4 regions of the Synechococcus sp. R6-5 genome follow, and region 3 is predicted to be linked to each of the others. Evidence: predicted binding sites of a transcription regulator. Region 3 holds the regulator's gene; each other region holds the start of a gene.
What was found. Region 3 encodes NtcA, which controls nitrogen genes in cyanobacteria. Its sites were predicted from a motif close to GTANCNNNNGNTAC; they were not measured.

Region 1 (5,776 bases), on a different contig from region 3:
GAGCCCTTCCAGGGGGCAGCTACCGGCGTGGGAGGGATCCTGCGGGATATCTTTACCCTGGGCGCCCGTCCCATTGCCCTGCTTAACTCGCTGCGCTTTGGGCCGCTAACCGATCCCCGCAACCGCCGCTTGATGGCCAGGGTGGTGGAGGGCATTGCCCACTACGGCAACTGTGTCGGGGTACCCACAGTGGGGGGAGAAGTGGCGGTGGATCCCTGCTACAGCGGCAATCCCTTGGTCAACGTCATGGCCCTGGGGCTGCTGGAGACGCCGGCAGTGGTGAAATCGGCAGCGCGGGGGGTGGGGAACCCGGTCTTGTACGTGGGCGCCACCACCGGGCGGGATGGCATCCGCGGCGCCAGCTTTGCCAGCGCCGAGCTCAAGGAGGATGCGCAGCAGGATCGGCCGGCAGTGCAGGTGGGGGATCCCTTCCTGGGCAAATGTCTCATCGAGGCCTGTCTAGAAGCTTTTGCCACGGGAGCCGTGGTGGCGGCCCAAGACATGGGGGCGGCTGGCCTCACCTGCTCCACTTCGGAAATGGCCGCCAAGGGAGGGGTAGGCATCCGGCTGGATCTGGATCGAGTGCCGGCGCGGGAAAGCGGCATGGCTGCCTGGGAATACCTGCTCTCGGAATCCCAGGAGCGGATGCTGCTGGTGGTGCAAAAAGGCCGCGAGGCGGAGGTGATGGAGATCTTCCACCGCTGGGGTTTGCAAGCTAGTGTGGCCGGGGAAGTCATTGCCGAGCCGCTGGTGGAGATCTGGCACCAGGGATCCTGCGTGGTGCAGGTGCCGGTGCGGGCTTTGGCCGAAGACACCCCCGTCTATGTCCGTCCGGTGTTGCCAGAGCCGCCAGCCTACGTGCAGGCAGCGTGGCAATGGGATCCCGCCACTCTACCCCCTTGTGATTGCCAGGGGATCCACCTCGCTCAGGCAACGCTGGCATGGAAAGAGGTGCTGCTGCAGCTTTTGGCCAGCCCCACCCTGGCCAGCAAAGCCTGGATCTATCGCCAATACGACCACCAGGTGCAAAACAACACCGTCCTTTGGCCGGGCCAGGGAGATGCGGCGGTTATCCGCATCCGTTCCCAAAAGTTTGGCGTGGGCGAGGTGCCGCCCCTGCGAGCTTCCCGCAAGGCCATCGCTGCTACCCTGGATGGCAATGGCCGCTGGGTGTATTTGGATCCCTACGAGGGGGCCAAGGCAGCCGTGGCGGAAGCTGCCCGCAACCTCACCTGTGTGGGGGCCGATCCCCTAGCTGTTACCGATAACCTTAACTTTGGCAATCCCGAAAACCCGGTGGTGTACTGGCAGCTGGCCCTGGCCTGTCGGGGGATTGGAGATGCCTGCCGTGCCCTCGGTACGCCGGTAACGGGGGGAAACGTTTCTCTCTACAACGAGACCCTCACCCCCCAGGGATCGCAGGCTATCTACCCTACCCCTGTCGTTGGCATGGTGGGTCTTATTCCCGACTTGAAATGCATCTGTGGCCAGGGGTGGCAGCAAGAAGGGGATCTCATTTACCTCCTGGGATCCCAGGCCCTCACCAGCTTGGGGGGCAGCGAGTATTTGGCGGTCATCCACCAGCAAGTTACGGGCCGGCCCGCGCCAGTGGATCTGGAATTGGAAAAGCGGGTGCAAGCTGCCTGTCGCCATGGAATCCGCCAGGGCTGGGTGCGCTCTGCCCACGACTGCAGCGAGGGGGGATTGGCTGTGGCTTTGGCAGAAGCCTGCTTGAGCGGAGGCCGCGGCGCAACCCTCTCCCTGGCTCCTGGATCCTTGCGCTGGGATCAGGCCCTGTTTGGCGAGGGATCCAGCCGCATCCTGGTTTCTGTGGATCCGGCCCAGCGCTCTGCTTGGGAAGCCTACTTAGAAGCGCAGCTTGCCGGCCAGTGGCAGCTTTTGGGAGAGGTGGGATCCCCTGCGGATCCCCTGCTCTTAAGGACGGCAGAAGAGGATCCCTTACTGGTGGTGTCTTTGGCAGCCATGCAGGCCGCCTACCACGGTGCCTTTTCGGACTAGCTGAGCCTCGGTTGGGAAACCGTTTTCTGCGCCCAGCTCCCTTCTCCCTTGGGGAGAGGGGCCAGAGGTTGGAGAGGAAAACATCCTTAGGGGGATTTTTCCTCACACAAATTGGCCTGGATCACCTCTCGATATTGGGACTTGGGCTTAACGCCCACCAACTGGGCCACCAGCGTCTTGTTTTTGAAAAATTGCACCGTCGGGGTGCCCGCCACCCCCCCTGCCTCTGCAATCTCCGGATCTTTCTCAATATCGATCTCCACCACGTGCAGCTTGTCCGAGAACTCATCGATGATCTTGTTCAAGATCGGCTTGAGGGCATGACAAGGGGCACAGGTGGGGGCGGTGTACTTGACCATGAGCAGGCGATCGCTTTCGTGGTAGAGTCGCCGCAGGGCATAGCTCCCCTCATGGCAAGTCTTGCTGAAGTCTAAGTCATCCTGTCCATTCTCCTCAAAGCTGGCCTCCTCAACAGCAGGATCCCTAGCAGACTCTGCCGCAGAAGTCGCAGCAGGGCTGGGTTCAGGATGGCTTTGGGGAAGGACGTGATACTCCTGGGCCAAGCCGTGTTCCGAGAGCCAGCGCTCTGCCAACATGGCCGCCATACAGCCAGTGCCGGCAGCGGTAATCGCCTGACGAAACTCGTGATCCTGCACGTCGCCGGCGGCAAACACCCCCTCCACACTGGTGGCCACGGATCCCGGGCGGGTGACGATGTAGCCGATTTCATCCAGTTCCAGTTGTCCTTTGAACAAGTCGGTGTTGGGCTTGTGGCCAATGGCATAAAATAGGCCACCCACTGACATCTCGCGTATTTCGCCGGTTTGGTTGTTCCGCACTTTCACCCCGGTCAGGCGCAGGCCGTCGCCCATCACTTCCACCGCCTCGGTGTTCCAGTGCACAGTGATCTTGGGGTTGTTGAGAACACGATCCTGCATGGCCTTGCTGGCCCGCATTTTGTCGCTGCGCACCAGCATGTGCACGTGGGATCCAAACTTGGTCAGGTAGGTGGCCTCCTCACAGGCAGTATCGCCGCCGCCGATCACCACCAATTCCACCCCTCTGAACATGGGCATAGCCCCATCGCAGACAGCACAAGCTGACATGCCCCGGTTCCAGTAGGTCTCCTCCCCCGGCAGGTGTAGGCGCTTGGCTGTGGCCCCGGTGGCGATGATCAGGCTGTGGGTGCGCAATTCCCGCTCGTCAGAACGGACGACAAAGGGCCGCTGGCTTAAATCCACAAAGGTGACATCTTCGGTGTAAAGTTCTGCCCCCCACCGCTGCGCTTGAGCCCGCATGTTCTTCATCAGTTGGGGGCCGGTGATGCCTTCGGGAAAGCCCGGAAAGTTCTCCACCTCGGTGGTGGTCATCAGTTGCCCGCCCGGGATCCCGCCCGCCTGGAACCCCTCAAACACAACCGGCTTCAGGTTGGCACGCCCAGCGTAAATGGCTGCTGTAAACCCAGCAGGGCCGGAGCCGATAATCACCACATTCTCAACCCGACTTTGCTCTGTCATCCGATGTCTCTCCTTCTGCAATGGGAATAAAAGCCAAACTCATAATGACTACGCTTTAGCTTAACACCCCTTGGCGAACCGGTCGAGCTGGGGGCCTGCTGATCCTAATTTTCGCTCGCCTCAGGCAACCGGGGCAGGGTTTTGCCCGCCCCATCCGGTTATTTCTGCCCAGAGGTTGGCAGGGTGGCGGCCATTGCTCAAGTTCTGGATCCCCAACACCCAATCCCGGTTGACCCAAGCCAGAAGGAAAAGAGGTGTCTGAGATGGCCAGCAATTTGGTCTTGGTCAGAAAGCGGAGCTCAAATGAATTTTGTATCAGAAACTACAAAATACCCGTGTTGGCCTTTCTAGGATGAGTGAGCGTTTTTGGCCTGTCTGGGTCGAAGCGTGGGGATCACCTGCTGGGATCCCATTTGTTTCAGCCACAGTTCCCCCAGTCTTAACCGCAACCCAATCAGGAGAGAGTAATGGCATCCACGCCCCAAGAAGTGCTTCAGATGATCCAGGACAACAACGTCCAGATAGTGGATCTCAAGTTTGTGGATATCTTTGGCACCTGGCAGCATGTTTCCTTCCACACCTCGATGATCAAGGAAGAAACCTTCACCGAGGGGCTTCCCTTTGACGGATCCAGTATCCGGGGCTGGAAAGCGATCAACGAGTCGGACATGTACATGGTGCCGGATCCCAAAACGGCTTGGATCGATCCCTTTCTGGAGGTGCCCACCCTCAGCATAACTTGCAGCATTGTTGAGCCGCGCACCGGCCAGCCCTATAGCCGTTGTCCCCGCAGCCTTGCCGCCCGTGCCGTTGCCTATCTGCAATCGACGGGCATTGCCGATACGGCTTACTTCGGGCCGGAGGCGGAGTTTTTCATTTTTGAGGATGTTCGCTTCGACCAAACCCAAAACTCGGCCTACTACTTCGTGGATTCCATCGAAGGTCGCTGGAACTCGGGCCGCGAGGAGAAAGGTGGCAACCTGGGCTACAAGCCTCGCTACAAAGAGGGCTATTTCCCGGCCCCGCCCACCGATGCCCATCAAAACATCCGCACCGAGATGCTGCTGACCATGGGCAAGTTGGGAGTGCCCATCGAGAAGCATCACCACGAGGTGGCTACCGGCGGGCAAGGGGAGTTGGGCTATCGCTTTGCCGATCTGATCACGGCTGCCGACTACATGATGGTTTACAAATACGTGATCCGGAACGTGGCCCGCAAGCACGGCAAAACCGTCACCTTCATGCCCAAGCCCCTATTTAACGACAACGGCACTGGCATGCACACCCACCAGTCCCTCTGGAAGGATGGCCAGCCCCTGTTCTACAGCGAAGGCACCTATGCCAACCTGAGCGAGACAGCTCTCTACTACATCGGTGGCCTGCTCAAGCATGCCCCGGCGATCCTGGCCTTCACCAACCCCACCACCAACTCCTACAAGCGCTTGGTGCCCGGTTTTGAGGCGCCGGTGAACCTGGCTTACTCCCAGGGCAACCGTTCCGCTGCCATTCGCATTCCCGTGACCGGCAACAATCCCAAGGCCAAGCGTCTGGAGTTCCGCTGCCCGGATGCCACCTGCAATCCCTACATCGCCTTCTCGGCCATGTTGATGGCTGGCCTGGACGGGATCAAGAATAAGATCCACCCCGGCGAGCCTCTGGACAAAGATATCTACGATCTGGAGCCGGAAGAGCTGGCCAAGATCCCTTCCACACCCGGATCCCTGCTGGATGCTCTGGAAAGCTTGCAGAAGGATCATGCCTTCTTGCTAGAGGGCGGTGTCTTTACTGAGGATCTGATCCAGACCTACATCGAGTACAAGATCGACAACGAGATCAACCCCATCAATCTGCGGCCTCACCCCTACGAGTTCGCCCTTTACTTCGACGCCTAAGCGGTGTGGCCGATTCTGCAGCGGGATCCCTGATGGGATCCCGTTTTTTTCCGAGGAAATAGCACCCCTCAATTGTGGATCCCTTGGGCAACTTAGCTACTTTTGGTCAACAGCACCTCGTGCCAGCGTTGAAGCGTCCTGTGCCGTCCATCGACCTGAGGAAGCTCAACCCAGAAACCAAAAGGGGATCCCCAGCCGGGATCCCTTCTCGCTGAGCTCAGGCCAGAGCATCAACAGTTACGGGCAGATCAGCTCATGCTGACACGGCTACGGTCGTAGTTGAGCCGAAAGGTGGGATGCACTTTTCCTTGGATGCGGTTCCAGAAGTTGCGCACGTTGACATGCAGG
Region 2 (5,925 bases), on a different contig from region 3:
CGAAAAGCCTCTACCTTAGTCCATTCCACCTCTGTGGCCCAGACGCTGGCCCCCGCCGGTAGGCGAATCCTTTGAACGGGGAACTCTCGCGGTTGCAAAGACAGTTGCAAGGGAGGTGGGATGGCATCTTGGATAAACCCTTGGATCTGAATCTGGCGAGCTCCAGGAGCATCCAAAGGGGTAGTGGGGATCAACGCCCGCCAACGGTTGGCCGCTATCTGGAAAGCTGGGTAGTGGGCTTGTGTGCCATCGGGATGGATTAGGCTGACCCTAGGCCAATCCCCAAGCAAAGTTTCCGGTGCGGCTGTGATTTGCACAGAAACGGTGTACCCCAAAAGGGGATCGGGAGGGCTCACCTGCACCTGGAGAGTACTGGCCTCAGCAGAGAGCGCTCCCAGACAGATCCCACAGCCCAAGCCCAAGATGATCTTTATCTCGGATCTTTGTCTCGACATTCATCCTCACCCCTTCCCACCTCATCCGTATTTTCCCCATACTTCATTTTGCGTAAGCCAGCTCACCTTGTCTAAGCGGTTTGGCTGGGATCCCTGCTCAGCTTGGTGGAGGGAGCCAGTCTCGCCCCTAGCTTGACTCAAGTTATTTAAGAATAGGTCAAGTACTCGCCCTGTCTGGCGAAAACAAAGGCATCTTTACATAACTTTCATAATCCAGAAGTCTCCGCAGCTCAAAAAGTTCTGTATTCCCACTGAAGAGGTTTCGTAGACCTTCTCCTACAGTTGAATTAGGAGCAGAGACTGCAGGGTTAAAGATTATGGATGGCATTGGCGAGTTTGAGTTTAAGGTGCAAATCTTAGCCCGTTGCATGGGATCCGCCCTGGGTCTGGGCCGTCCTACTCGTATTCAGATTCACTATTCCAACTCCAATTCCCAGAACGCAGTTAGAGCCAAGGAAGGTTGGTCTGGATCCCGCTTAGGCGATCAAATCCCTTCTCCTAATGCCGAAGGTGAAAGAGGATCTCAAGGTCAAGTGCTAGCCTGTGTTGCCTGAAGAATCTTTTGAGAATCGGTCTGTGGTAGATCAGGAGATCTTCGATTGCGGCAATCCAACATTTGATTGAAGATTGAGATAGAGCTTTTTGTAGTTTTTCCTGCTGTTCTTCTTTGCTTTTTACAGAGACTTGTTCTTAAGATTGAAAACCCAACTTTGATAACTCTTCGATGCCTTTTGTCTTGTAGAGTCTTGTGAGTCAGCCGGTTCTTTGTTTTTGTTGAGGGGTACTTTGTCCGGCTGGCGCGATAAGAAGTTGCGCTCTTCTTCGTTGTCTCTTTGCCTCTGGGGATATAAGCTGGAACTTCGTCCCACCGACGCAATCGGAAGGTGACTTGGGGCGTATGAACTTGTGCCCAACAGGCTCCGGAGGGTTATGGAACGAGCAACGCAACGGTGGCACGGTTTTCTGCTGCGCGATTTTCCCATCAAGGCTTGGTGGCAGGGAAGCCTTTTGGGTCGTCTATTGGGATCCCTGCAGAGTTGGGGGAAAAGCAGCGTATTGGTGCAGACTTCCGACCGCATCGGCCTGGGGCTAGTGCTGCTCTACTGGATTTTCTCTGCACAAAGCTCCACCGGCATCCTGGGCCTGATTTTGCTGGCTATGGCTGCTCTGGTGGGCCTGTGCGCTTTGGTGGAAATGCCGATTGGGCTGCCGCTGCATCTGCCCCTGGGCCTTTTCTGGGGAATTGCCACCTTGGCAACGATTCTCTCTCCGGTTGCCTACGCAGCACGGGATGGCTGGCTGAAGTTGACTCTCTACCTGGCTGGTTATCTGTTGTTGCATCGTCTGCTGCGCAAACCCCAATTCCGAGATGGGATTGTGGGATCCCTGCTTTTGGTCAGCTTGGTGATGGGGGTCTACGGCCTGCGGCAATACTTTTATGGGGCAGCGGAACTGGCCACCTGGGTGGATCCGGAGTCGGGTTTGGCGGGTCTGACGCGGGTGTACAGCTATCTGCGCAACCCAAATCTGTACGGGGGCTACTTGATCCCGGTCATTCCCCTGGGGCTGGCCGCCACTTGGATTTGGCCCAGTTGGGGAGCGAAACTCCTGGCCGGGTTTACGACGGCGGTGAACCTGATTTGCCTGTTGCTCACCTACAGTCGCGGTGCCTGGATTGGGGGGCTGGCTATGCTCACCCTGATGGCCGTGTTGTTGGCGCAGTGGCACTCTATCGATTTGCCGGCTCGTTGGCGGCGTTGGGCCTTGCCGGTTCTGTTGAGTGGAGGGGGGGCCGCTTTGTTGCTCGGAATCCTGACGGTACGCTCCCTGCGGCTGCGGGTGCAGAGCCTTTTTTGGGGGCGGCTAGACACCAGCAACAACTTTCGGATCAACGTCTGGGCGGCGGTCTTGGACATGATCCGCGACTTTCCCATCTTGGGGATCGGCCCCGGTAATGTTGCCTTTAACCGCGTCTATCCCCTCTACCAACGAGGCAACTTCAGCGCCCTTGGAGCCTATTCAGTGCCGCTGCAGCTCACCGTGGAGACTGGCTTCATCGGATCTTTAACTTTCGCCTGGTTCCTCTTGGTGCTCTGGGATCACGGCTGGAGATGCTGGAAAACTTTGCTCAACTTGCGGGATCCCCAGGGTCTGTGGGTGGCAGCGGGCTTGGCCGCTTGCACCGGCATGATGGTCCACGGCTTGGTGGATACCATCTGGTATCGTCCACAGGTACAAATGCTGTGGTGGCTTGCGGTAGCGCTCATTACAGCCAGCTTGGCCTCTCTCAGCCCTCAGCCGCTTACAGATGCTGGTGAGACGCCAGTGGGGACTTCCTCCCGTTAAGGTAGCTTAAGCTTGGCCTTCCGGTCTTGACGGGAGCAAATCCAGAGTGGTAAGCATCTTCAGTAGGAGATAAAAATGTATCTGTTTTTACAATTTGCAGGTGTCAGTAGTGTTAGAAATTAGCGGAATTGTCCGGGGTGCAGGAGGCAAATGAAAAAAATCGAGGCCGTAATCCGGCCATTCAAGTTGGATGAGGTCAAAATTGCTTTGGTCAATGCCGGAATTGTCGGCATGACCGTAAGTGAAGTACGGGGTTTTGGCCGGCAAAAGGGACAAACCGAGCGTTATCGGGGATCCGAGTACACGGTAGAGTTCCTACAAAAGCTGAAAGTGGAGATCGTGGTCGAAGATGACCTGGTGGATACGGTGGTGGAGAAGCTGATTGCAGCGGCTCGCACCGGCGAAATCGGGGATGGCAAGATTTTCATCAGCCCCGTCGAAAAAACCATCCGCATCCGAACTGGCGAGCTCAACCAAGATGCCCTATGAGAAGGGATCACGTTCAGGGTTTGGGTTGCCCGGCCTGAGCCTCGTGTGAGTTTGCTTCATGTCTCTTTTGCTGTATATCTGATGAGGTGTTCTTGCCCTACTTTTCGGGTAATGTGTTGCGAGAAGTACTGTCACTTTAGGTGAGTCGAAAAGCATGAGTACGACAATGATCCAAAAGCTCAAGAGCCAGGTGCCCCAGTGGCTTTGGCGACCGGCCAAGTGGAGTCTGACTGCCGCTCTAATGGCTGCGCTGGTTTTTCTATTCGGCCAGGGAACTGCCTTTGCTCAAGAGGCCGAGGAAGTTCAGAAACACGCTGACGTTGTTTGGACGATCGTGTCGGCGGCCTTGGTGTTCTTCATGCAGGCGGGGTTCGCCATGGTGGAGACGGGCTTTACCCGCGCCAAGAATGCCGCCAACATCATGATGAAGAACTTGATGGACTTCTGCATGGGCTGTTGCGCCTTCTGGTTCATCGGGTTTGGCCTCATGTTCGGCAAAAGTGCTGGCTTCTTCGGCACTGACTGGTTTGCTTTTGGCTGGCAGCAGGCTTACGAGGCAGATGGCTGGCCCTTTACTTTCTTTGTCTTCCAGATGGTGTTTGCCGCTACCGCCGCCACCATTGTTTCCGGAGCGATGGCAGAGCGCACCAAGTTCTTGGCCTACTTGATCTACTCGATCGTTATTTCTGGGCTAATCTACCCCATCTCTGGGGGTTGGGCCTGGAACGGGCTGTTCGGCGACTACAACGGCGGCACAGCCGGCTGGCTGGAAAATCTGGGCTACATCGACTACGCCGGGTCGGGGGTGGTGCATTTGGTAGGGGGCGCTGCGGCCTTGGCAGGTGCAATCGCGCTTGGCCCTCGCATTGGCAAGTACGGCCCCAATGGAGAGCCGCGGGCTATTCCCGGCCACAACCTGCCGCTGGGGATGTTGGGGGTGTTTATCCTCGCCTTGGGCTGGATCGGGTTTAATGCCGGTTCCACCACTGCAGCCTCTGTCGATATTGGCTGGATTGCCATGAATACGCTGCTGGCAGCTTCGGCTGGAGCAATTGGGGCGATGTTCACCTCTTGGGTTCATTTTGGCAAGCCGGATATGACCTTTGCCGCCAACGGTGTCCTGGCCGGCTTGGTGGGGATCACTGCCCCTTGCGATAGCGTCCATCCTTTGGGTGCTCTGATCATCGGCTCGGTGGCCGGGATTCTGGTGGTGATTTCGGTGGTGATCCTGGATACGGTGCTGAAAATTGATGACCCGGTGGGCGCGATTTCGGTACACGGCACCTGTGGTATCTGGGGGGTGTTGGCAGCAGGGATCCCCTTCTTTGCCAATGCCAACTATGCTGAAGAGGTCACCTGGGCCCAATTTGGGGTACAAGTGGTGGGCGCTCTGGCCTACTTCCTCTGGCCCTTTATTACCTGCTTGATCCTGTTCTTTATCCTCAAGGCTGTAACCGGCCTGCGCACCAGCGCCGAGGAAGAGATCGCCGGTTTGGATGTGGGCGAGCATGGCAACGTGGCCTACCCCGACTTCGTTACTGCTGCCACCGATTCGGAGCAATCTTGAGCCGTTGTGCTCGGTCTGACCTGGGGTTGCCGGATCGGAGCATTGCTGAACTGAGCATCAAATGAGCATCAAAAGGGAGGGTCAGGGCTGGCCCTCTCTTTTATGGCTTGCTAATGTATTTGGTGGCATTGGTGTAGGTGGTTACGGGTAGGAGGGGAGAAATAGCTCAAAATCGAGGTGTGGGACTTGGAATCGAGATGAAAAGTCAGATAGGTGAGACTGTTTTCTCTCGTCTTCGGCAGGGGATCCTTTTGGGTTTGAGGACAGGGGGGAAAGTCCTGCTGGGGGTTGGAGCTTTGCTGGGGTTGGGAAGTTTGGTTGCCCCGCCTGCTCTGGCCCAGACGGATCTCACGGCTCTGGAACAGGCTCTCCCACCCGAGGCTTGGGCTGAGCTACAAACCTTACTGAAAACTCAGCAATACCATGCCGACATCGTCTGGACAACGGTGGCCGGGGCGCTGGTGTTTTTCATGCAGGCGGGCTTTGCCATGGTGGAGGCGGGCTTCACGCGGGCTAAAAATGCTACCAACATTGTCCTGAAGAACCTGATGGACTTCTGCTTCGGGGCCTGCGCTTTTTGGTTTTTGGGGTTTGGGCTGATGTTCGGATCCCATGTGGCCGGTTTTTTGGGCACCAACTGGTTTTTTTTCAACTGGCAACAGGGAGCTGAAGCCGGCAGTCAAAACGATGCTTGGCCTTTCACGTTCTTCTGTTTCCAACTGGTGTTTGCCGCCACCGCTGCCACCATTGTCTCCGGGGCAATGGCGGAACGCACCCGCTTTTTGGCTTATTTGATTTACTCCATCGTCATCTCTGGGGCGATCTACCCGATTTCCGGGGGCTGGGCCTGGAATGGCCTGTTTGCCGACTACAACGGTGGTACAGCCGGCTGGCTGGAAAACCTGGGCTACATTGACTTTGCCGGGTCGGGGGTGGTGCACTTGGTGGGTGGGGCTGCAGCTTTTGCGGGAACTTTGGTGTTGGGGCCGCGCTTGGGCAAGTATGGTCCCAATGGGGAGCCGCGGGCTATTCCCGGGCATAGCTTACCCTTGGGCATGTTGGGGGCGT
Region 3 (5,925 bases):
GCTTTGCCCTCAAAGTGATATTGCCCATCCTGCAGCAGCTCGTTGGCGGCCACATCCAAGGCCAAGGCGATATCTGCTCCCGGTTTGTAGCCTGCCTGTTCAATAGCCGTCATCAGCAGATCCAAAGCCGCCGCATTGGAGTCGAGATCAGGAGCAAACCCCCCTTCATCCCCCACACCGGTGGACAGCCCCTTCTGCTGCAGCACTTGTTTTAGTACCGCAAACACCTCAGCCCCGTAGCGCAGCGCCTCGCGAAAGCTGGCCGCTCCAATGGGCACAAGCATAAATTCTTGAATATCGACGTTGTTGTCGGCGTGGGCGCCGCCGTTGAGCACGTTCATCAGCGGCACCGGCAGCAGGTTGGCAAAGGGCCCCCCCAGGTATTTGTAAAGAGGCAAGCCCACTGCTTCCGCAGCCGCTTTGGCTGTCGCCAGAGAAACTGCCAAAATAGCGTTGGCCCCCAGGCGGGACTTGTTGGGGGTGCCGTCCAGGTCGATCAGCAACTGGTCAATACGGGCTTGGTTGAGGGCATCTTCTCCCTGCAGCTCCGACTGGATGGGGCCAAGGATGTTTTCCACCGCCCTCAGCACACCCTTACCGCCGTAGCGTTTGGGATCCCCGTCCCGCAGCTCATGGGCCTCGAAGGTACCGGTCGAGGCACCGCTGGGAACCTGCGCCAAGCCCGTTGCTCCATTGGCTAGACCCACCAGGGCTTCTAGGGTGGGACGCCCTCGCGAGTCGAGGATCTCATGGGCGGTAATCCACTCGATGGCCGTTTCCACAGTTACACCTCAGCAATTGGCTAGATAGCTCTGGCCAAAGCCAGATCCCCCCATAGACTAGTAGATTCTTGCCCGGGATCCGGTCAGCTTCCAGAAAACTTTAAGTCTGTCCTTCGGGCACAGAGATTCTTCAAGGCTGCAGCAGTAGATTGAACATAGGCCGGCCAGAGCTTCAACTAGCCGTCGAGCGGGGTTTGCCTGGGCAAGGTGCTGCTCAGGAAGTGTTCTCCTCTTCCTTCTAGGCAAAGCGATGGCTCAGCCGCATCGGGTCGTGTACGGTGATCTTTTTCTTGTGAATGGAGATGTACTTCTTCTTGCGCAGCTCTCCCAACAGGCGGGTAATGGTGACGCGGGTTGAGCCAATGGCCTCGGCAATGGCCTGGTGAGACAGCTTGAGATCGATGGTGACCCCATCTGGGCCAGGCACCCCGAAATCGCGACAGAGAATCAACAAAAAGCTGACCAGACGGGATCCCATGTCGCGATGAGCCAGCGTCTCGATCATCATCTCCGTTTGCAAGATACGAGACGACAGGCTTTTAACCAGCAACATGGCCAGTTCGGCGTTCTCCTGTAGGGATTTCTCCACCTGCTCGATCGGCAGAGAGAGCAACTCAGTAGGCGTAAAAGCCACCGAGTGATAAAAGCGGTCGGAGCGCTGTCCCGTGATAAAGGAGAGCACGCCGAAGATGCTGTTTTCGCGTAGGAGGGCGACGGTGATTTCCTCCCCCATTTCGTAGACCCGCGAGAGCTTAACGGCTCCCTTCACCAAAAAGTAAACCCGCTCCGCCGGATCCCCTGGAAAAAAAATGGTCTTCCCGCGCTCAAACGTTTCGATAACCGGAGGATGGTGAGGGCCTCCCAATTGCTTGAAGGCTGTGATCAGAGATTTTTCCGCTACGGCCACCGCCATACTCATCAACCTTTTAAGGTCAGTTTATACCTAAGATCAACCTATTAAGATCAATCTAGAAGCATTAGGCTAGGTTGCAACCCCTTGACTTCAGAATCGATGATGATACCAAGATTTACCCTAAAGTAGAAGGTTCTGCCCAGGCATCTTTGTAGCACGTGCTACATTTTTGAGTCTCGTTTTTGCCCCAGAAAGGGATCCCCAACCGAAAGCAGGGGTTAGGATAAGAGCCATTGTCGCTGGGGGTTGCGTCGGCCCTTGGCGGTAGAGAGTGGAGTGGGTTGGAACATTCTATCTATCTATCTATGGGGATCCCAGAGGTTATCGTTGCTGCACCTTCTCAACTGAGCCGCCAGCATTTCACAGTGCGGATGCCGGATCCGGCCAATCACCTGCTGGAGGTGGAACTGCAGATCCAAGAGGTGGATCCAGAGGTGCCTTTGCGGCTGCGACTGCCGGTGTGGACGCCGGGATCCTACTTGGTGCGGGAGTATGCCCGTCATGTGCAGGAGTTTCAGGCGGCAACTGAGCAAGGGATCCCTTTGGCCTGGCGGAAGGTGGACAAGAACACCTGGCAGATCGATCCGCCGGGCTGTTCTGCCGTGAAGGTGTGCTACCGGGTCTATGCCTATGAGCTGACGGTGCGCACAAACCATCTGGATTTGACCCACGCCTATTTCAACGGGGCAGCGCTGTTTCTCTACGTGCCCGGTCGCGAGCGGGAACCCTACACTTTGACGGTGATCCCCCCCAAGCCGGATTGGCGCATCGCCACCAGTTTGCGGCCTTTGATCTCCTCTTCTGGGGATCCCGCTTCCGGCCAGTCTTTTGTGGCAGAGGACTATGACGAGCTGGTGGATAGCCCGGTGGAGGTGGGCCTGCATCGGATGCAATCGTTTGAGGTGGAAGGGATCCCGCATTACCTTGTGGTTTGGGGGTCGGGCACTCTGGATGTCGATCGGGCCGTTGCCGATGCCAAGGCCATTGTCGAAACCACAGCCGCATTTTTTGGTGGGCTACCCTATGACCGTTACTGGTTTATCGTGCATTTGTCGCCGGGAGGATTTGGTGGCCTTGAGCACAAGTACAGCACCACCCTTCTTTACTCTGGGCTAGAGCTGCATCAGCCAGAGTCCTATCGTCGGTTTTTGGCTCTGATGGCCCACGAGTTGTTTCATGCCTGGAATGTCAAGCGTCTGCGTCCTCTGGCATTGGAAAAGATCGATTACAACCAGGAAAATTATCTGGAATGTCTGTGGTTTTGTGAGGGGGCGACCAGCTATTACGAAAACGTCATCTTGTTGAGGGCAGGGATCCTCAGTGCCGGCGATTTCTTGAAGATTCTTTCCGAACAGATTGGTCGCTTACAGCGTACTCCGGGCCGGGCCGTGCAATCGCTGCGGGAATCCAGCTTCGACACCTGGATCAAACTCTACCGCCCCCACGAAAACACCCTCAACAGCCAGGTTTCTTATTACTTAAAGGGGGCTTTGGTCTGTTGGCTGCTGGATCTGCACATTCGCCACCTTTCCGGCGGTCAGGGATCCCTGGATACAGCTTTGCAGGATCTGTGGCAGCGCTTTGGTCGGTCAGAGAAGGGCTACAGCGACCAAGACTTGCGGGAGGCGTTTGAGCGGGCAGCTGGTGCCGATCTTGGCCGGTTTTTCGCAGCCTATGTGGAAGGCACGGAAGAGCTAGACTACAACACTTACCTACACCCCTTTGGCCTCACCCTTAAAGCCCACTTCAGCCGCCCCAACCCCATCCCATACCTGGGCCTCAATTTCAACGGCGAGGGCAATCGCATCAGCGTAGTAGAGATGGGATCCCCGGCGCAAAAAGCGGGCATCTGGGCCGGCGATGAGCTGGTGGCCCTGGATGGGTTCAAGGTGAGCGCCGCCAACCTGACAGAACGCTTGACAGCCTATCAGCCCCACCAGATCATTTGTTTGAGCGTTTTTCAAGCCGATCAGTTGAAACATTTCTGGATCCCGTTGGATCCCCCTCGGCCTGATGTCTATAGGTTGGAGGTATTGCCTGAGCTGACTCCTGCTCAAGAAGCCCTTCAGCAAGGCTGGCTGGGATCCCTCATTCGCACCTAGCTTCTCTGCGGTCAGGGGCAAGCCCCCTCCACTTGAAAATTCGCTCACCTCCCCCTAGCATGTTGAGACAAGCGGGTAGTCTAGTCAACTCAAGCCAAAGGTAACGACAACAAAGATCGGGACTAAATCCAATGGATTTAATTTTAGCTTTGTTAGTTGGAATAGCCATCGGCATCTTGATAGGAGTTAGGCTTAGGTCAGGGAGATGGAAGCGAGAAACTACAAAAGTTATCTCCTCATCTACAGGTATGTCTCAACGTGACAGGCATCCGAATGAACAGAGAACCATCTTGGCCAGCCGAGTGGAAAGAGCGGAAGACATTCATCAGGAACTACAGCCTAATCTTCAAAGGCTTGAGGTTCCTCGAGCGACAAATCAAGCAGTAAGTTGGGACTCACAAGAAGTTGCTGTTGTCAAAGCGCTTGAGGAAAGTTCCCAGGAAGTCATTGATCATATCAGCCGTGATAAGTTGAGGTTAGCTTTATTTCTGTGGTCTAAAGGAATAAGAATTAAAAGCTTGGAAACCAAGGAAGCAAGTAGGGTTGGTAGCAAACTGAACAGCAAGCTAAATCAGATATCCAACTTTATGGGAGATAGATATTATTCAATTAGAAAACTCTACAAGTCGATAAAGTCAAACATGAACGAAGGAGAGGCTTTCTCCCTGATTCTGAAAGACGAGCCAAACCAGGTAGTATCAGATAGTTGCCAACTTGCGAATATGCTCTGTAGTATCGCCTTCTTGGAGGAGTACCATTATTTGAAGTCTCCTAGCTAGATTTATTTTAGAAGCAAAGCCGAGCAGAGACCCAAATGCATTGAACTTTCTATCAGGAGGATGGCTGGAGCGATATGTCAAAGAAAAGCTAGTAAAGATTGCCAGTCAGCAAGGCAAAAAGATCAGTTTTTCTTACATCATGAATACTCAAGTTACTTTGCCGAATGGAAATGATTTTGAAATAGATTTATTCTTTTATGTCAATGATAAGTTTTACTGGGTAGAATCCAAAACGGGTGATTATCATGAAAGTATAGACAAGTACTCTAGGTTGGCTTCCAGGCTTGGTCTTCAGCAGAATCAGGCTTTTGTAGTCTTGACTGATGTTGATCAGGATAAGAAAATTAGCCTGTCTTCCAGTTATAAGCTGTCAGTAATCGGCGTTGACGATGTTGAGCCGACCTTTATCAAAATTCTGAAAAGTCATGTCTGAAAGAGCACCTGACAAAAGCTAGCTAGGCTACAATCTTGACAGCTTGTTCCATACACCACCAGGGATCCTCGGCAAAAGCCGGCATGGGAGTGCTGCCTGCCTTGCCCAGAATGGCCAGCCGGACTTCCCGATCCAGGCGGGATCCGGCCCCGTAGGGATCTTCTGAGGGAGGTTCCAGCCGTTGCCCCAGAGGGGGCATCACCATAATGCCTGGCTGCATGCTGGTGCTGCTGACCCAGATTTTGAAGCGATCCACCGCTACGTCTGTTCCTTCTGGCAGCTGCATCTGCAGCAGGTAGCGGGGGCCAGAGCCAATCAGCAGGCTCTCGTTGGGGCGTAAACGGGCAGGCAGATCTGGTTGATAGGGGTAAACCAAATCCACGCTGTACCGCCGCTCGTCAAAGACGGTGACATAAACATGCACTGGAGTGGGGGCTCTGTTTCTCAAGGCAATGGCCAGGTTGCGGCCTGCTTGGATTTGTACTTGTCCCTGGGGATCCCGCGGCAGGGGGCTCACTTCGGCAGGGGCAGAGCTGCTGGCCGGGGTTTCCAGTTGGAGAAATTCCACTTCCAAGATGCTGCTCAGCGCATCGCTGGCAGGTTGCAGGTTCAAAAGATTACCAAAAGCAGCCACGTGCTCCAACAGCCGCACCAGCTTGCGAGGCAGGGCCAGTAGCTTCTTCACCGGGATCCGGAAGGCCGCCAGAGCCACCTCTTCCCCCCGCCGGTAAAAGTGATAAGTGGCATCGGGCAACAGCTCTACCCGCAAGTCCGCTGCTTCCGGGTCTGTGTAGGTCAGAAGCGGTGAGGCCGGCAAGGCCGCCAGCAAATCGGCAACGGGCATTTGCACTTGACTGGGATCCGCACAGGTGAAAGCCACCCGCAACGGCTGGAATCGGATAGAGGACATGGGGAA
Region 4 (5,925 bases), on a different contig from region 3:
TGTTTCCGCCCCCAGCTCCTCTGCCGCAGCCAGCCCCTCTGACTGCAGCCAGCAATCGCTATCCGCGCATTGAGGCCATTCGCTTGGATCCCCAGCGCGACTTGGTGGAAGGGGACATTCTCACCATTGCCATTTGGGGGGAATCTGGAGGGATCGCCCAGTTTGATCTGGGGAATCTGGCCCTGAACCAGCCGATGCGGGAGGTACGACCCAACCACTACGAAGGCACCTACGTGGTAGCCCCCACCCACCAGGCCAACAATCCCACCTTGCGGATTGTGCTCACCAAGGACGGCCTCAGCCAGGAACATCGGGAGATTTTTCCTTTTTCTATCGATGGCTCCAGAGGAACCCGCTCCACCATTCAGCCGGTTTCCGCACCCGTCGCCACGGGACTGCCCCAGATTTTCAGTGTCACCACCAACAGCACCAATCTGCGCATGGGAGAAATTCTCAAAGTCACCATGCGAGGGGATCCGGGGGGGCGGGCTGCTTTTCGGATTGTTGGGGTAACGCCGGAAGTCGAAATGCGGGAGGTGGCGCCGGGCCTATACGAAACCCAGCAGCAGTTGCCCTTCAACATGCAGCCGGTCAACAACGGCATCATCGAGGTGATTTTGCAAAGAGGGGGCCAAAAGACCACCCAAACCAGCCCCTCGCCCATTACCATCGCCCCTTAGCTAGGATCCCCGAGAAGGCTAAACTGCTGCCTCAAAGGGATCGGCGCTGCGCTGGATCTGGGTAGAGAGCTTGGGGATTACCTGCAGGTTGAACTGTTGCTCGAAGACTTTTTTCTTCTCGTTTAAGCTCCACAACTCTAGGGCACAGTCGTCCTTGGGATGCCTGGGATCCAAAATCAACTCCATGCGGCGGGGGCCTTCTCCCAGGAGCTGAAAACGGCAGTGCAGGGCTTGAATGGCCTGCAGGCGGCGGCGATCCAAAGCACAGGCTATGCGCAGCAGGGGGCTCAGTTCCAGCACCACTTGGCGATCCCGCTCGTCGCTGAGGCGCTGGAAGTTCTCGTGCTTCTTCTTGGGGGGCGACTTGCGGTGGTAGCGGGCCAAGTTGGCGATCACCTCCACCTCTTCTTCGTTGAAGCCCAAGAGTTCTCCATGGCGGATCAGGTAGTAGGAGTGCTTGTGGTGGGCGGCATGGCTGATGAAGTGGCCGCAGTTGTGCAGCATGGCCGCCGCCCAGAGAAGAGCCCGCTCCCGGGATCCCCAGCCATGCAGGATGCCGCGGGTTTGATCGAAAAGGCTGAGGGCAAACTCGGCCACCCGCTCGGCATAGGGGATCTCCACCTGGTATTTTTCCGCCAACTTGAGGACGCTGCGCCGCCGCACCGAGCTGTGGTAGCGCAGCCGATCCTCAATCAGCCCTTGGCCGATCATCCAGTCCACGATCAGCCCTTCCCGCAGAGCCCGTTCGCAAAACTGGATCCGCTCCACCCCCAGCAGGGTCATCACTTCTTCCAAGATGACCGCCCCGGCTAGGATGATCTCCCCCCGCCTTTCCCCCAGGCCGGGCAGCTTTTGCCGTTCGGCCACCGTGAGGGAGCGCAGCTCTTTGATGTAGCCGCGCAGGGCTTCCAGGCTGAACTCATACCCCTGCAGGCGATGGGGGAGAGCGCCCAACCGACGGCGGGCATCCAACTGGGCCAGGCACTCGACGGTGCCAGAGGTGCCCACCAAAGGCAGGGATCCCTGTTGTTGTGAAGAGGCAAGGATCCGCTTCATCTGCTCGATGGGGGATTCCAGCATGCCGCGGATGTGCTGGCGCAGGGCTTGCAGTTCGGCAGAAGTGGGCGGGTCGTGGTGCAAAAAAGCCTGGGTCAGACGCACTGCCCCTACCTTGACGCTGCGCAGAAACTCCGGCTCTTGGCCATTGCCCAAGATCAGCTCGGTGGAGCCACCGCCGATATCCACCACCGCGTGCAGCCGGTTGTGGAACTCCATCGCCGAGAGCACCCCCAGGTAGATGCGGCGGGCCTCTTCCTGCCCCGAGATTAACTCCACCCGCAGGCCCAGCTCCCGTTCAATCCGCTTCAAAAACTCCAGCCCATTGGGGGCCTCGCGCACAGCACTGGTAGCCACGGCAACAATATCCTGCACCTGAAAGCTCTCAGCAATGCGGCAAAACCGCTCCAGAGCCGTCCGGGCCCGCTCCATGGCTGCAGGCGTGAGGGCGCCCGTCTGGTTGCAAAACTCCCCCAGCCGGACGGTGGCTTTTTCGCGGGAGATGAGGGTGAAGCTAGGGATACGGGGATTGATGCGCACCACCACCATGTGGAGAGAGTTGCTGCCCACATCGATGGCCGCCAGAACGGGGGCCGCCCAAGATTCAGAACGAGAAGCCGGGCCGGTTTCGGAAACTGGGGGAGCAGAGGCGACAGAGCGTTCCGTGAAGTCGGTGGGCGAAGAGATCATGGCTCGGGTAAGGGGGTCAACCCCTTTAGGATACTGTGTACTTTCCCCCCTTGTTCCGGGCCGAGTCGTGAGGTGAGGTTCGCGGTTGACTCGGCAAACAGGGGAATGGACTCAGCTTGGGATCCCTGCCGTTCTCGCCCCAGCCTAAGATAGAGACACGGATATCCATTTCTTCACTGTTCTTTCTTTGTTGTCGAAGCAGGTTCCGATGTCTCAGCCAGCCGAATCACCTCAGAAGGCCAACAGCACCCTCAAACTGCTGCGCACTCACGAGTCTCCCAAACTGGAGCGCATCCGCCACACCACTTCCCATGTCCTGGCTATGGCGGTGCAAAAGCTGTTTCCCAAGGCCCAGGTGACCATCGGCCCCACAACCGACTACGGCTTCTACTACGATTTTGACCATCCCGAGCCCTTCACGCCGGAAGATCTGGATCGCATCAAAAAAGAGATGCAGGCAATCATCAAAAAGGGCCTGCCGGTGATCCGCGAGGAGGTGAGCCGGGAAGAAGCCAGGCGCAGAATCGAAGCCCTCGGAGAACCCTACAAGCTGGAGATCTTAGACAGCATTCCCGAAGGGGAGGTCATCAGCATTTACCACTTGGGGAATGAATGGTGGGATCTCTGTGCTGGCCCCCACGTGGAAAACACCCGAGATCTCAACCCCAGAGCCTTTGATTTGCTCAGTGTGGCCGGCGCTTATTGGCGGGGGGATGAAACCAAGCCGCAGCTCCAACGCATCTACGGCACCGCCTGGGAGACCCCAGAGGAGCTGAAAGAATACAAACGGCGGCTGGAAGAAGCCAAACGGCGGGATCACCGCAAGCTGGGCAAAGAACTGGGCCTATTTTTGTTTTCGGATGAGGTGGGGCCGGGGCTGCCTCTCTGGACACCCAAGGGCACCATTCTGCGCTCGGTGCTGGAGGATTTTCTCAAGCAGGAGCAGCTCAAGCGGGGCTACCTGCCGGTGGTTACCCCTCATATTGCCCGTGTGGACTTGTTCAAGATCTCCGGCCACTGGCAAAAGTATCGGGAAGATATGTTTCCCATGATGTCGGAGAATGAGCAGGCGCGTGCGGCTGAACAGGGCTTTGTCATGAAGCCGATGAATTGTCCTTTTCACATCCAAATCTACAAATCCGAGCTGAGATCCTACCGCGATTTGCCCCTACGATATGCCGAGTTCGGCACCGTTTATCGCTACGAGCAATCGGGGGAATTGGGAGGTCTGACGCGAGTGCGTGGCTTCACGGTGGACGATGCCCATTTGTTTGTTCGCCCCGATCAATTGGAGGAGGAGTTTCTCAAGGTTGTCGATCTCATTTTGGTGGTTTTCGATAAGCTCAAGCTCAAGGATTTTCGCGCCCGCCTCAGCTTCCGGGATCCCAAGTCGGACAAATATCTGGGATCCCCCGAAGATTGGGACAAAGCCGAAAATGCCATCCGTCGCGCTGTGGAGAAGTTGTCGATGCCCCACTTTGAAGGGATCGGAGAGGCAGCCTTCTATGGGCCGAAGCTGGATTTTATTTTCCGCGACGCGCTGGATCGGGAGTGGCAACTGGGCACGGTTCAGGTGGACTACCAAAACCCACAGCGCTTTGATCTGCAATACGTAGCTGAGGATGGATCCCGGCAGCGTCCGGTGATGATTCACCGTGCTCCCTTTGGCTCGCTGGAACGACTCATCGGCATTCTCATCGAAGAATACGCTGGGGATTTTCCCTTCTGGCTGGCCCCGGAACAGGTGCGCATTTTGCCCGTTTCCGATCAGTATTTGGGCTATGCCACCCAAGTGCGGGATCAACTGCGAGAACACGGGATCCGCGTCCACATCGATGCCGACAGCGATCGTTTGCCCAAAAAAATCCGCAATGCCGAGAAGGCCCGGATCCCTTTTATGTTGATCGTGGGGGAACAGGAACAAGCGGCAGGAACGGTGAGCGTGCGCCAGCGCCATCGGCAGGAGCTGGGATCCCTGACGGTGGCAGATTTCCTAGCCCAGCTACAGGCACTTGACTAGCTTGGGCATTCGGGATCCCTGGCTTGCGGCAACTGGGTTTTCAGAACTTGAGGATCCCAGGTTCTGAGGATCTCAAGAAAGAGCTTGAGTTTCCCTTTCTCAAGGGAAGCCAAGGGGGCTAATTGAAAAATCAGGATTTGGCCGACAACCCACCATGTTCTCTAGGGATTTTCTGGAGAGGATCCTGCAACGCTTTAGGAGCTGACGGCTAAATCGATCTGTCGCCGAATGGATTGGCCGTTACTTTGGTGAATTGATTGATAGTTACTTTGAATTGCAGTGAAATAGCCTGTCGATCTAAGCTCCTCATCTCCCGCTCTGCGATTGTAGATAACAGCACTATGAATTGTAGCTTTTACTACAGTATTAGCTTCTCTATTGGAGATAGGCTTTTGTGCATTCAAAGTCTGACCGCAGAGTGATGACTCAAGGATAGGATCCCATGCCCAAAACGCTGTTTAAAGTTGACCTGACTAAGCCAATGGATCAACAGGATCTACCGGGTCACAACCGCTGGCATCCTGATATTCCCGCTGTGGTTTCTGTAAACCCTGGCGAGGTATTCCGAATTGAGTGTAAAGACTGGACGGATGGGCAAATCAAAAACAACGATGATCCTTCCGACATTGAGCAGGTTGACCTAAGCGTTGTCCATGTTTTGAGTGGGCCTATTTGGGTTAACGGCGCCCAGCCTGGAGATATCCTGGTTGTCGATCTGTTAGACATTGGGCCACTGCCGGGAGACGAGTGGGGGTTTACAGGTATTTTTGCCAAAGAAAATGGAGGGGGATTCCTCACCGATCATTTTCCCAACGCGGCCAAAGCCATCTGGGATTTTCAAGGCATTTACACCACTTCCAGACACATTCCCCATGTGCGCTTTGCCGGCATCATTCACCCCGGCCTCATTGGCTGTGCCCCATCTCACGAGTTGCTGGCGGCTTGGAATAAGCGGGAAGCTGAGCTGGTCGCTTCGGCTCCCGATTTGCGCACTTACGGCGCGGGGCTATCCGGCAATCAGCCTGTGCTGGCCGCCTTGCCCAATCCCAAGAACGCAATTTTGGGAACTTTGCCCAAGTCAGAGTATGAGCGGGTTGCTGCTGAAGCGGCTCGGACGGTGCCCCCGCGAGAGCACGGCGGTAATTGCGATATTAAAAACCTGTCTAAAGGAACACGGATCTACTTCCCGGTTTACGTGGAGGGTGCCAAGCTGTCGATGGGAGATATTCACTTCTCGCAAGGGGATGGGGAGATCTCTTTTTGTGGCGCTATTGAGATGTCGGGCTACATCGATCTCCACGTCGATCTAATCAAGGGTGGTGTTGAGAAGTACAGATTGGTTAACCCCATTTTTAAGCCCGGCCCTGTTGAGCCACGTTACTCGGAATACCTTGTGTTTGAGGGCATTTCTGTGGACGAGCTTACAGGTAAGCAGCATTATATGGATGTTCACATTGCCTATCGACGCGCCTGCTTAAA

Region 1: glnA (type I glutamate--ammonia ligase) is a predicted target of NtcA. The motif match lies at 3,849-3,862, and genes of this name have one in related genera.
Region 2: NW818_RS04800 (P-II family nitrogen regulator) is a predicted target of NtcA. The motif match lies at 2,879-2,892, and genes of this name have one in related genera.
Region 4: fmdA (formamidase) is a predicted target of NtcA. The motif match lies at 4,795-4,808, and genes of this name have one in related genera.

Annotation. Positions count from the first base shown of each region.
Region 1 is NZ_JANSHV010000038.1:318-6,093, forward strand. Features, by position in the region: gene purL (phosphoribosylformylglycinamidine synthase subunit PurL) at 1-2,019, shown strand, start outside; gene trxB (thioredoxin-disulfide reductase) at 2,106-3,536, opposite strand; gene glnA (type I glutamate--ammonia ligase) at 4,004-5,428, shown strand; gene NW818_RS02025 (DUF4278 domain-containing protein) at 5,677-5,776, opposite strand, start outside.
Region 2 is NZ_JANSHV010000078.1:8,002-13,926, reverse strand. Features, by position in the region: gene NW818_RS04810 (M23 family metallopeptidase) at 1-455, opposite strand, end outside; gene NW818_RS04805 (IctB family putative bicarbonate transporter) at 1,386-2,801, shown strand; gene NW818_RS04800 (P-II family nitrogen regulator) at 2,952-3,290, shown strand; gene NW818_RS04795 (ammonium transporter) at 3,445-4,857, shown strand; gene NW818_RS04790 (ammonium transporter) at 5,172-5,925, shown strand, end outside.
Region 3 is NZ_JANSHV010000079.1:6,086-12,010, forward strand. Features, by position in the region: gene eno (phosphopyruvate hydratase) at 1-782, opposite strand, end outside; gene ntcA (global nitrogen regulator NtcA) at 1,021-1,695, opposite strand; gene NW818_RS04885 (M61 family metallopeptidase) at 1,977-3,797, shown strand; gene NW818_RS04890 (hypothetical protein) at 4,088-4,576, shown strand; gene NW818_RS04895 (Card1-like endonuclease domain-containing protein) at 4,617-5,009, shown strand; gene NW818_RS04900 (hypothetical protein) at 5,032-5,919, opposite strand.
Region 4 is NZ_JANSHV010000237.1:2,266-8,190, forward strand. Features, by position in the region: gene NW818_RS11890 (S-layer homology domain-containing protein) at 1-680, shown strand, start outside; gene NW818_RS11895 (HD domain-containing protein) at 699-2,426, opposite strand; gene thrS (threonine--tRNA ligase) at 2,635-4,446, shown strand; gene fmdA (formamidase) at 4,889-5,925, shown strand, end outside.